Regions from separate parts of the Leclercia pneumoniae genome, predicted to be linked through region 2. Evidence: predicted binding sites of a transcription regulator. Region 2 holds the regulator's gene; each other region holds the start of a gene.
The links. The regulator CRP, encoded in region 2, controls carbon source genes, mostly activating them, when cyclic AMP is high. The targets are predictions, from matches to a motif close to ATGTGANNNNNNTCACAT.

Region 1 (4,179 bases), 1.7 Mb from region 2:
AGTACACCATTTACATGTACACTGTACACCTCTAAAAAAAGAACGCGAACAAGCGTGCTTAAAAATGCGAGGCGCTTTCCGGGAAAACGTTGGGAGGGGGATTGGCTGCTTTTAACGCGGGCGGAATTTCACGCCGCCCGCGGGATGTTAGCGAAGAAACACCGTGCCTTTCAAATAAAGCGCCGCCTGGCCGCTCATCAGCACGCGGTCTCCCTTGAGTTCACAGCGCAGATCGCCGCCGCGGGCGGAAACCTGACGTGCGGTCATTTGGGTTTTGCCGAGTTGCTCACTCCACCAGGGGATCAGCATACTGTGCGCGGAGCCGGTGACCGGGTCTTCTGCCACCGATTCGCCCGGGCAGAAGAAGCGGCTAACGAAATCCACTTCATCGCCTGGCGCAGTAACGCACACCATTTTACCCAGTGGTTTCAGCGCCTCGATAGCCGGGGTCAGGGATTCAACCTGCTGCTGGTTTTCCAGCACGACCATATAATCACGCCCGACCCGCACCGCGCTGGACGCCGGTATACCGAGCGCACTAAACAGCAGCGCGGGTGGATTGTCGACCGCGTCGCTGCTCCAGGCCGGGAAGTCCAGCGTGAGCCAGTCGCCGTTACGCGAGACCTTCAGGTCGCCAACAAAGCGGGTGGAAAAAAGGATCTCCGTTGCCGGGTAGTCGAGGTATTCAAAAATGACGTGCGCGCTGGCAAGCGTCGCATGGCCGCAGAGGTTAATCTCATCCTGGGTGGTAAACCAGCGCAGCTCGAAGCCTGCGTCCGTGCGGACAAAAAAGGCCGTCTCGGACTGGTTATGCTGCTATGCCATCTTTAACAGAATGTCGTCCGGCAGCCAGCTTTCCAGCGGACAGACGGCAGCAGGGTTGCCACTAAAAGCGCGATCGCTAAACGCATCGACCAGATAAAATGCAATTTCTTTCATTGGGTTACCCCTTTGTTATTCACGAATAAACAGCTGCCCTTTCATATACAGCGACGCCTTCCCGCCCATCATGACGCGATCGCCGTTCAACTGACAACGTACCTCACCGCCCCGGGCTGAGACTTGTCGCGCCAGCAGAGTGGTCTTAGCCAACTTGCCCGCCCAATAAGGGATAAGCATGGTATGCGCCGAGCCGGTGACCGGATCTTCCCAGAGTGCGACGCCCGGTGAAAAGAAACGGCTGACAAAGTCATACTCGCCCTCGCTCGGGGCGGTAATACACACTTTATGTTCACCGGGGATCATAGCGCTGATATTCGGAGTAACGGCTTCCACCTGCTGTCGATTTTCCAGCACCACTACCCAGGCACGGCCTTTACGAGCCTCGACGTAGCGCTCAATCCCCAGCGCGGCCAGCATTTGCGGAGGCGGCGTTTGCTTCTCTGTCGGACAGGCCGGGAAATCGAGCGTGAGCCAGTCGCCGTCGCGGGTCACCGTTAGCGTGCCGGAGGCGGTCTCAAAATGGAGGCGGGGATCGGGGTAACCCAGTTCATTAAACAGGACATATGCCGTCGCCAGCGTCGCATGGCCGCAAAGATTCACCTCCGTGGTGGTGGTAAACCAGCGCAGCGTGATGCCCTCTTTATGACAGACAAAGAAGGCCGTCTCTGACTGATTGTGCTCTTGCGCCATCCTGAGGAGCGTATCGTCCGGCAGCCAGTCTGGTAGCGGACATACCGCCGCAGGATTACCGCTAAATGGGCCGTCACTGAACGCATCTACCAGATAATAATCATATTTCTGCATCGCTTTTCCGGTTGTTAATGTGATGTTGCATCCTATATTCATGGAAATTGTCCGATTTCACCACCCTTTCTCTAACGGTGATTTTGAGATCTACGTCACAAAATGATTGTCTTTTCACCAGCGATGGTTTTAAGATCGCCTCCTCTTCTTTACGTAACGATTCCCAGACAAATTATGACAATCAACACTGATTCCCGCAGGGTCGCGTGGCTACGGGTGGTTACGCTTGCGATTGCAGCGTTTATATTTAACACCACTGAATTTGTGCCTGTTGGCCTGCTCTCCGACATTGCCAGCAGCTTTGGCATGGAAACCGCGCAGGTCGGGATCATGCTGACCATCTATGCGTGGGTGGTGGCAATGATGTCGTTACCCTTTATGTTGCTCACCAGTCAGGTGGAGCGGCGTAAATTGCTGATTGCACTTTTTGTGTTGTTCATTGCCAGTCACGTGCTGTCGTTTCTGGCGTGGAATTTCACCGTACTGGTGGTGAGCCGCATCGGTATCGCCTTTGCACATGCCATCTTCTGGTCGATCACTGCTTCGCTGGCCATTCGTCTGGCCCCGGCGGGCAAACGCGCTCAGGCGTTGAGCCTGCTGGCAACGGGCACCGCGTTGGCTATGGTGCTTGGGCTGCCGATTGGCCGCCTCGTAGGACAATATTTTGGCTGGCGCACCACGTTTTTTGTCATCGGAATGGGCGCGCTGATCACCCTGCTGTGTCTGATTAAATTACTGCCAAAACTGCCGAGCGAACACTCTGGCTCGCTGAAAAGCCTGCCCCTGCTTTTCCGTCGCCCGGCGCTGATGAGCATCTATTTGCTGACCGTTGTCGTGGTGACCGCCCACTACACGGCTTATAGCTACATCGAACCTTTTGTGCAGACGGTTGCCGGCTTTAGCGCCAGATTTGCCACCGTTCTGCTGCTGATATTGGGTAGCGCGGGCATTGTTGGCAGTGTGTTGTTTGGCAAGCTGGGTAATCGCCACGCCTCGTTACTGGTTAGCGGCGCGATTGGCCTGCTGCTGGCGTGTCTGCTGTTGCTGCTACCGGCGTCGGGGAGCGAGTCGAACCTTGCCATTCTGAGCATCTTCTGGGGCGTGGCGATCATGATTATCGGCCTGGGCATGCAGGTTAAAGTGCTGGCGCTTGCGCCAGATGCCACCGACGTGGCGATGTCGCTCTTCTCCGGCATTTTCAACATCGGCATTGGTGCCGGCGCGCTGGTTGGAAATCAAATCAGCCTGCATCTTTCGATGTCCGCTATCGGTTACCTGGGGGCGATACCGGCGCTGGTGGCGTTAATCTGGTCAGTGCTGGTGTTTCGTAAGTGGCCGGTGTCGCTGGAAGAGCGGCCGCAACACGGATAAAAAAAGGGTGGCTCAAGCCACCCTTTTTTATTAGTGATAGGTCTTAATAATTTCCAGCACCCCATTAATGATGAACTGCACGCCCATACAGACCAGCAGGAAGCCCATCAGCCGCGAGATAGCCTCGATCCCGCCCTTACCTACCCAGCGCATAATGGCGCCCGAGCTGCGCAGGCTGGCCCATAAAATGACGCCTACCAGCGCAAAGATCAGCGGTGGGGCCACCATGATGACCCAGTCAGGAAAGGTTGTATTATCGCGCACAGTGGAAGCGGAACTGATGATCATCGCAATGGTGCCCGGCCCGGCCGTGCTGGGCATCGCCAGGGGAACAAAGGCGATATTCGCACCAGGTTTATCCTCCAGCTCTTCCGATTTGCTTCTTGCCTCCGGGCTGTCGTGCGCTTTTTGCGCCGGAAAGAGCATACGGAAACCGATAAAGGCCACAATCAGGCCCCCGGCGATACGCAGGCCAGGAATCGAGATCCCAAAGGTGTTCATCACCAGCTGTCCGGCGTAGTAAGCCACCATCATGATTGCAAAGACATAAACAGAGGCCATCAGAGACTGTTGGTTACGTTCCGCGCTGTTCATGTCCCCCGCAAGACCGAGAAAGAGCGCCACGGTCGTTAACGGGTTTGCCAGCGGCAGCAGGACCACCAGCCCAAGACCGATGGCTTGTAAGAGCTCTACCATAGTGCGTGTCATCCTTTTCCATTCATCAACTCTGGAAGTATACGGTGTTAAAGCAGGTTTAGGCTACGGCGCGCCAATTCTGACTATTTACGCCCGGTGATAAATAATCTTCAGTTATGTAATTGATTTGAAAAAGCTAAAAAAAAGTTCATGAAACGTTTTAGCAAATCGTGGCATCGGGGAATACATTCAGTTGACTTATACTTGCCTGAGCAATAATATCTGCCGTGATTAAACTACTTGCCAGGGCAACCATTGTGAAAAGCACCAGTGATCTCTTCAACGAAATTATCCCACTGGGTCGCCTTATCTATATGGTTAACCAAAAAAAAGACCGCTTGCTCAATGACTATTTGTCGCCGCTGG
Region 2 (4,179 bases):
GCTCGGCCAGATCCGGCGTCAGCATGGTGTGTTCCCGTGCCAGCGTCGTCATGGCATTGATATGTTCTACGATGAACTGGCTGTGCGTGACCCACAGCTTCATGTCGGCCAGGTAGTGTGAATTGAACCCCGGTTCCTGCATCGCCTGATTCAGCGAGTTGAACAGGGCGTTGTGCGCCTGGTTCACCTTCATGCGCTGCCAGGCAAGCGGTGTTGGCTGAGGGTCACTGCTCAGGATCAGGCGAATAGCCTCCTGGTCGGCTTCCAGCGCATCGTGGGCGTTCTGTCGTAGCAACCCGCTTTGCCACTGCGGCCACAACCACACCATGCCGCCAAAAGCGATTAAACAGCCTATCAGCGTGTCTGCGAGACGGGCGATGATAAATTGATCGCCGTTCAGCGTGAGGAGCTGCAGCGTGTATACCGCGGTCACCGTAAAGCCGACCGTCGCCCAGCCGTAGTTTTTACGAATGATCAGGTAGCTCACCAGCGTAATCAGCAGCATGCTCAGTAACGTAAAGCCCTCCGGCACGTGGAAGTGCAGCGTGGCACCCGCGATAATCAGCCCTGCCAGGGTACCGCCTGCCCGGTGGAATATGCGTACCCGCGTCGCCCCGTAGCCGTTTTGCGTGACCAGCAGAACGGTCATAAGGATCCAGTAGGGCTTCGGTAAATGGAGGGCCATCCCCATCAGGCTGGCGATGCTGAGCATGACGCTGATGCGTGCGGCATTGCGCAGCGCGGAAGACTTGAGCGACAGATAACTTTTCAGCGCCGGGAAGAGCGGCAGACGTTTTTGCTTATCGGCCATCAGGTCGCGCGAGTAGAGCGGACGCTGGGTACGTAGTACGCGGGCGATGCGGCTAAAGTGCCAGGCACAGAACTGCCCAACCGGGTTTTCCGGGTGCTGCCGGGCGATTTTCTCCAGCGCGCCCAGCTGCTTGTCCATGCTGAAGCGGGTGGGGTAGCGGTGATAGAGAATATTATCCGAGAGTACACGCAGGCGTGCGGCGACGGTCTGGGCATTCCATCTGATCACGGCTTCGGCGTGGCTGCGTTCCACCAGCTTTTGCACCTCTTCCGGGTGATGCAGGCTGACGGAGATATGCTCCTGCAAGTCGAGCCCGACCTGGAAGGTTCGCAACAGACGTTTGTATTCGTGATTTCTGTTAGCTGCCAGCATGTGTAGCTGCTGATAACACTGGCTGATAAGATCCACCACCTTCTGCTGGCGGGCCAGCAGCGGCGGCAGGGATTTTTCCGGGTCGGTATGCTGGGTGAGCAGGGTATATTTCGCTTCGCAGTAGTCAGCGAGCTGGCGGTACAGCAAGCTCAGCGATTCCCGCAGCGGCTGTTCGCGCCACATCCAGAACCAGAACCAGTTAAATAGCCCATACCAGAGCGTGCCCAGCGTATAGATCAGCAACGGCTCCCACACCGGCATATTGCCCGCCAGGCTCAGGGTAAAGATGGCGGCAATCAGCGAGGCGGGTAGCAGCCTGGCATGCAAAGAGCTGATCTCTGCCGTCACCCCTAGCGTCATCGCCAGCAGGGTGAGAATCAGGGGCAGGGGGATGTCGCGGGCCAGAAGTAACTGGACGGCGAGACTACAGCCGGCAAAGAGCGAGCCGCCAACGATCAGACGTTTGAAAAAGCGTTTATGGGGGGTATCCAGCCCTGCGATGTTGCAGCAGGCAGGCACGAGAGAGAAGAGCAGACCCTGTTGCAGGTGGCCGAGAATCAGACCGACGGCCACAGGAAGACACAGCACCAGCGTTTGTCGAAGTGCGTAGTTAACTTCCGGGTGATAAATCAGCCTGCGCCACATAGATGCCAGAGACAAAAACGGCGTGACATCTTGCGATGGCACGCCGTTCTTTCGGAATTAACGCGTCCCGTAAACCACGATCGTTTTACCGTGGGCGGAGATCAGGTTCTGATCTTCCAGCATTTTCAGAATACGGCCAACGGTTTCGCGGGAACAACCCACAATCTGACCAATCTCCTGACGGGTGATTTTGATCTGCATACCATCCGGATGGGTCATCGCGTCAGGTTGTTTTGCCAGATTCAGCAGCGTCTGAGCGATACGGCCGGTCACGTCCAGGAAGGCGAGGTTACCCACTTTCTCAGAAGTCACCTGCAGGCGGCGTGCCATCTGCGAGGAGAGGCGCATCAGAATGTCCGGGTTCACCTGGATCAACTGGCGGAACTTCTTGTAGGAGATCTCAGCCACTTCACACGCGGTTTTTGCCCGTACCCAGGCGCTACGTTCCTGACCTTCTTCAAACAGGCCCAGTTCGCCAATAAAGTCGCCCTGGTTCAGATAAGAAAGGATCATCTCTTTCCCTTCTTCATCTTTGATCAACACGGCCACGGAGCCTTTAACGATGTAATACAACGTTTCCGCTTTTTCACCCTGGTGAATCAGCGTGCTCTTCGATGGGTACTTATGAATGTGGCAATGAGACAAGAACCATTCGAGAGTCGGGTCTGTTTGCGGTTTGCCAAGCACCATGCGCTGTTATCCTCTGTTATAAGCTGTCTCCAGAGCCGGGATGGACGCCTTCACTCTGGGGTTGCAATCGAATTCTTCCCCATTCCTGGGAATCGGGCTGTCACAATATTCAGCAGCCTGTAATGTGTGATGTCCTCTGCATACATGCGTAATGTCAATGTATTACTGTAGCATCCAGACTGTTTTAGCATAGCTTTAGCCGCCTGTCTCCTGGTGTCTCGCTTCAGCTTGATACAGGTCGCCTTCCGTTGCCAGAATTGTTACTGGCGCGTAATCTGTCAGGAAAATTGCAACTTCGGAGTTAACTACAATGCAAGCGCGTGTGAAATGGGTTGAGGGCTTAACGTTCCTGGGCGAGTCGGCTTCAGGGCACCAGATTTTGATGGACGGCAACTCCGGAGATAAGGCGCCAAGCCCGATGGAGATGGTGCTGATGGCCGCTGGCGGTTGCAGCGCAATTGATGTGGTTTCTATCCTGCAAAAAGGTCGCCATGAGGTGACAAACTGCGAAGTGAAACTGACCTCGGAACGCCGTGAAGAGGCGCCGCGCCTGTTCACGCATATCAACCTGCACTTCATTGTCACGGGTAAAGAACTGAAAGACGCGGCGGTCTCCCGCGCCGTGGATCTGTCAGCAGAGAAGTATTGCTCCGTGGCGTTGATGCTGGAGAAAGCGGTGAATATTACGCATTCGTATGAGGTGATCGAAGCGTAATTTATCGGGCATCGTGCGTGTTGATGCCCTCACCCTAACCCTCTCCCACAGGGAGAGGGACCAGGCTTATGCGATCTTCTTCCCTTCCATCAATCTTTGCACCAGCGGCGTCATAATCAGCTCCATCGCCAGCCCCATCTTCCCGCCCGGCACGACCAGCGTATTCATGTGCGAAATAAATGAGCCCTGCAGCATCGCCAGCAGCCAGGGATAGTCGATATCCTCCAGGTTGCGGAAATGGATCACCACAAAGCTCTCATCCAGAGAGGGGATGGCTTTAGCCGCAAAGGGGTTAGAGGTGTCCACTGTAGGGACGCGCTGGAAGTTGATGTGGGTGCGCGAGAACTGCGGCGTCAGGAAATTGATATAGTCTTCCATCGAGCGCACCACGGAGTCCATCACCGCCTCACGCGAATGTCCACGCTCGCTGGTATCGCGGGTCAGTTTCTGAATCCACTCGAGGTTAACGATAGGCACCACGCCCACCAGCAGGTCAACATGGCGCGCCACGTCGTGCTGTGGCGTGACCACGCCGCCGTGCAGCCCTTCGTAAAACAGCACATCCGTCGGCTCCGGCAGCGGCTGCCAGGGGGTGAAGGTGCCCGGCACCTGATTCCAGGGCACCGCTTCGTCATAGGTGTGCAGGTATTTGCGTGACTGTCCTTTACCGCTCAGGCCATACTCGAGAAAGGTTTGCTCCAGCAGGCCGAAATCGTTCGCTTCCGGGCCGAAATAGCTGATGTGCTTACCCAGATCGCGCGCTTTACGAATGGCCATGTCCATCTCAGGACGGGTGTAGCGGTGAAAGCTGTCACCCTCGACCTCTGCGGCGCTTAAATGAAGCTGAGAGAAGATTTTACGAAAGGCGAGGCTGGTAGTGGTGGTGCCTGCACCACTCGATCCTGTGACGGCAATAACCGGATGTCTGGCGGACATAGCAACTCCC
Region 3 (4,179 bases), 1.1 Mb from region 2:
ATTCCCATTACTGACAATAGGGATATCTTAATGAGATCACGTGGTAAGAGAAAGCTCCTGGAAATGGCGATTTCATGTGCTCAACCGAGATGCGTATGAGCGCGTCTCCACGTTTGTTAAACCAGCCTGCCAGACTATAAGGTCCGCTTTTCGCTCATTGCAGACATCAGTTCGAGGATCTCTGACTGCACGTATCCATGAAAAGGCCCGCGATAGGGAGTCAGTCCAATAGCGTGCTCTCTGTGCAATGTTCAGACTTGCCGTCTCATTTTCGCCGTAAATAAAACGGCTACTTTTTCTCTTTTTTCTGGAAATCCAGCAACTGCTCCGGCGTGACCGCCGGGTAACCCTGCGCATCTTCCGGCACTTCGTGTTGGGTGGGGATCGGCACCAGTGGACCTAAAAAGCGCGGTTCACGTTTGAAGAGATAGAGATCGGCCATCGCACCCAGACGTGCGCCAAATTCGCGTACCCGTACGGTGAGCATATCTTTCGGGGATGGGACCGCGTAGCACTGGGCCTGGATGCCCATATGCAGCGCAATAAACAGCGCGCGTTCGCAATGGAAGCGCTGAGTGATAATGATAAAGTCGTTGGTATCAAAGACTTTACGGGTGCGCACAATCGAGTCCAGGGTACGAAAACCAGCATAGTCGAGCACGATATCCGCGGGATCGACCCCGGCGGCAATCAGATCTTTACGCATCGTGACCGGCTCGTTATAGCTCTGGAGCGCATTATCGCCGCTCAGCAGCAGGTAGTTTACCTTGCCGCTGTTATAGGCATTCAGCGCCCCCTGAATACGGTAGCGGTAATACTGATTGATCACCCCGGTGCGGTAATATTTGGCGGTACCCAGCACCACGCCCACCTGACGGTAAGGCAGATCTTGCAGGTCGTCGAAGATGTAAGGGGCGGTTTTCCAGCTCATCCAGCGGTCGAGGCCAAGCGCAGTCAACAGCACGATGCCAGTCAGGACAAAGAGGCTGTAAAAAACGCGCTTAAACATGGAGATGACTCGTGTCGTGGGTGAAATTTCACTCAGGCTACTTTACCCGTCTGGTAAGCGCAAGAAACGGCGGTTTAATTGGGGGGATTTTCACCAGATACGCGGGCATTTCTGCCCGCGAAGCGGATCAGGCCAGCAAGGTGCGGTCAATATTCTGGCAGCCCAGCGCCTTCAGGGTTGCCACCGTAGCATCCCACTGAATGAGCGACGCATCAGCCTTTTCAGCCAGCATGGCGCGCTGAATGTCCGGATAATCATAGCCATTCAGACTCAGCAGATTCAGAGCACCCTGCAATGGGGGCAGGGTCGGGTTGAATGCCGCATTTTCAGCATAGCTGCCCGTGAAGATCGTACCGTCCCGGCACTCCAGGGCCACACCGCTCGGGGCGTTACTATAAGGGGCGTGGGAGTGGTTGGCGGCGGCGATGGCGGCCTGAGTTAAGGCGTCGCCACTCAGAGCGAACCCCTGATTCTGCTCATCCATCAGGAGGGTTTTGATCTCCAGATCTTTTGGACCAAAAGCATCAGGCAGGTAATCGGCCAGCGTATGAGGGGCGCGACCCGGCAGGTTGATGCGCAGCTCTAAGCCGCTATTCAGCTCATTCATAAACTGACGACAGTGGCCGCACGGCGTGTAATTCACGGTGATGGCGCTCAGCCCTTTTTCACTGCGCAGCCAGGCATGGCTGATGGCGCTCTGCTCGGCGTGCACCGTCTGCTGCATGGTGGAGCCCAGGAACTCCATATTGCCGCCAAAATACCAGGTGCCGCTCACGCCGCGCGCAATGGCACCGACGTTGAAGTGTGAAAGGTCAGCGCGTGCGCAGGCGGCGGCCAGCGGCAGTAGCGCAAAGGCCAGCGCGTCGTCATCCAGATCGGTTGCCCGTTTCAGTGCGGTGACCTGTTCAGCCGTCAGCAGGGCGGGGAAGTGCGCATCTGCCAGAATTGGGGCCAGGGCCGATTGCAAATTCTCTGCAAGCTGGGCAAAAGCTGATTGAAAACGTGGGTGCATGGCATTGCCTCATAAGGATTAATGGATCGGTAGTGTACGGAGCCGCAACCGGTTTATATGTGATGGCGATCTCATTATGTGTGCAACTTATGAAACAGAAATGAAAAATGCGCGACGCGTCGCAAATTTTAGCCCATTACCGCCAGAATCACTGGGAACAGGAACGGCGCGAGAAGCGAGGTCATGATCCCGCAAATCACCAGCGCCAGCGAACTGAAAGCCCCTTCCTGATAATCCAGCTCGGCACAGCGCGCGGTGCCAAGGGCATGCGACGCGGTTCCCATCGCTAAGCCGCGGGCTGCTTTAGTCCGAATGCGCATCAGATTCAGCAGCGTGTGACCAAACACCGCCCCGAGGATGCCGACAAAAATTACGCAAACGGCGCTAATGGCCGGGATTCCGCCAATGCTTCCGCCCACCGCCATCGCAATAGGGGTCGTGACCGATTTCGGTAAAATAGAGGCGGCGATTTGCGGTGATGCCCCCATTAGCAGTGCAACCGAGGTACCGGTGATCATCGCCACCACGCTGCCCACCAGGCAGATAGTGATGATGGATTTCCAGCGCGCACGGATTTGATGCAGCTGTTCATACAGCGGAAAAGCCAGCGCCACGACCGCAGGCTGCAGAAGATCGTTGAGGACTTTACTGCCAGCAAAATAGTGCTCGTACGAGATACCGGTCACCAGCAGGAAAGGGATGATAACCACCATCGCCACCAGTAACGGATTGAGCAGCGGCATCTTAAAACGCATGGCGAGCTTACGCGCGGCGAAGAAGACGGCCAGGGTTAACGGCAATGACCACCAGATATTTACCATCATTTCTTACTCTCCTTCTCGCCAATTACTTTGCGCTCACCATGAACCAGGTGTGAACTCCAGCTCACCACCAGGAAGACCACCAGAGTGCTGATAAAACAGGAAACAACGATCGGACCATACTGGGCTTTAAGCTGGTCGTAATATTGCATCACCCCCACGCCGATGGGGACAAACAGCAGCGCCATATAGCGAATCAGCACCGAGCATCCCGGTTTAACCCACTTCGCCGGAATGATCTGCAGCGCCAGTAAGACAAAGAGGATCAGCATGCCTATGATGCTGCCCGGAATGGTGATCGGCAGCAGCGATGCCAGGAAGTTACCCACATAGAGGCAGAGATAGATAAATATGAACGCGCGCAGATACTGCCAGACGTTATTCAATGATTTGTTCATGGTGAAAGCCCTTGAAGAAACGCATTCATCATACAATTAAACCCGGAAACGTGCTACGGATCACATCATGAAATTTGAGCATACCAGACATTGCTTTTTGGAACGTCGGGCATTTCCACAAACACGGGTGACAAGCCTTCGCTAACGATATACGATTTATATATGAATCATTACGGAGTATATAAATGGGTATCGTAAAAATTTCCGACCTGCTGCATGACGACATTCGTGATGCCAGCAAAGCCATGTCACGTTCGGTCAACGCTCAGGCCGAATACTGGATCCGCCTCGGTATGATGAGTGAGCTCTACCCTGAACTTAATCATCAGCAGATCAAAATGATGATGCTGAAATCTGGCTCCGATCGTTTACTGGAGGTGATCAATGCCATCAATTCTCATTAAAAGCGCAGATGAGCTGGCGCGCCAGCGTCATGCGGGCGAACTGCTGGCCTCGGTCTTTACCATGCTGGACGACTTTATTAAGCCAGGCGTCACCACCATGGAGATCAACGACCGGGTGGAAGCCTTTATTGTTAATCAACTCCAGGCCCGTCCGGCCAGTAAAGGGCAGTACGATTTCCCGTATGTGCTTAACACCTCGGTGAATGATGTGGTCTGCCACGGTATCCCGAAATCGTCCGAGCACCTGAAATCCGGGTCCATCGTCAATGTCGACATCACGCTCGAAAAAGCGGGCATGATTGCCGACTCCAGTAAAATGTATCTCATTGGCGACGTCTCGCCGCTGGCCCGTCGACTGGTTAATAAAACGTACGAGGCGATGTGGAGAGGGATTAAGGCCGTGAAGCCGGGCGCGACTCTGGGGGACATTGGCCATGCGATTCAGTCTTATGTTGAGAGCAACGGCTACAGCGTGGTGCGGGAATATTGTGGACACGGTATCGGCAAAGAGATGCACGAAGAGCCGCAGGTCTTG

Region 1: the regulator CRP is predicted to act here: its motif matches at 1,830-1,847, upstream of JZ655_RS10920 (PhzF family phenazine biosynthesis protein).
Region 3: the regulator CRP is predicted to act here: its motif matches at 2,079-2,096, upstream of cdd (cytidine deaminase).

Annotation. Positions count from the first base shown of each region.
Region 1 covers NZ_CP071383.1:2,263,903-2,268,081, forward strand. The annotation lists partial or broken gene JZ655_RS10915 (PhzF family phenazine biosynthesis protein) at 148-939, opposite strand; gene JZ655_RS10920 (PhzF family phenazine biosynthesis protein) at 955-1,746, opposite strand; gene JZ655_RS10925 (sugar transporter) at 1,921-3,117, shown strand; gene JZ655_RS10930 (MarC family NAAT transporter) at 3,148-3,813, opposite strand; gene marR (multiple antibiotic resistance transcriptional regulator MarR) at 4,071-4,179, shown strand, end outside.
Region 2 covers NZ_CP071383.1:3,933,743-3,937,921, reverse strand. The annotation lists gene JZ655_RS19195 (YccS/YhfK family putative transporter) at 1-1,828, opposite strand, end outside; gene crp (cAMP-activated global transcriptional regulator CRP) at 1,886-2,518, opposite strand; gene JZ655_RS19185 (OsmC family protein) at 2,829-3,233, shown strand; gene JZ655_RS19180 (phosphoribulokinase) at 3,300-4,169, opposite strand.
Region 3 covers NZ_CP071383.1:2,870,170-2,874,348, reverse strand. The annotation lists gene tolA (cell envelope integrity protein TolA) at 1-2, opposite strand, end outside; gene sanA (outer membrane permeability protein SanA) at 290-1,009, opposite strand; gene cdd (cytidine deaminase) at 1,137-2,021, opposite strand; gene JZ655_RS13990 (CidB/LrgB family autolysis modulator) at 2,150-2,845, opposite strand; gene JZ655_RS13985 (CidA/LrgA family protein) at 2,842-3,240, opposite strand; gene JZ655_RS13980 (ParD-like family protein) at 3,426-3,644, shown strand; gene map (type I methionyl aminopeptidase) at 3,625-4,179, shown strand, end outside.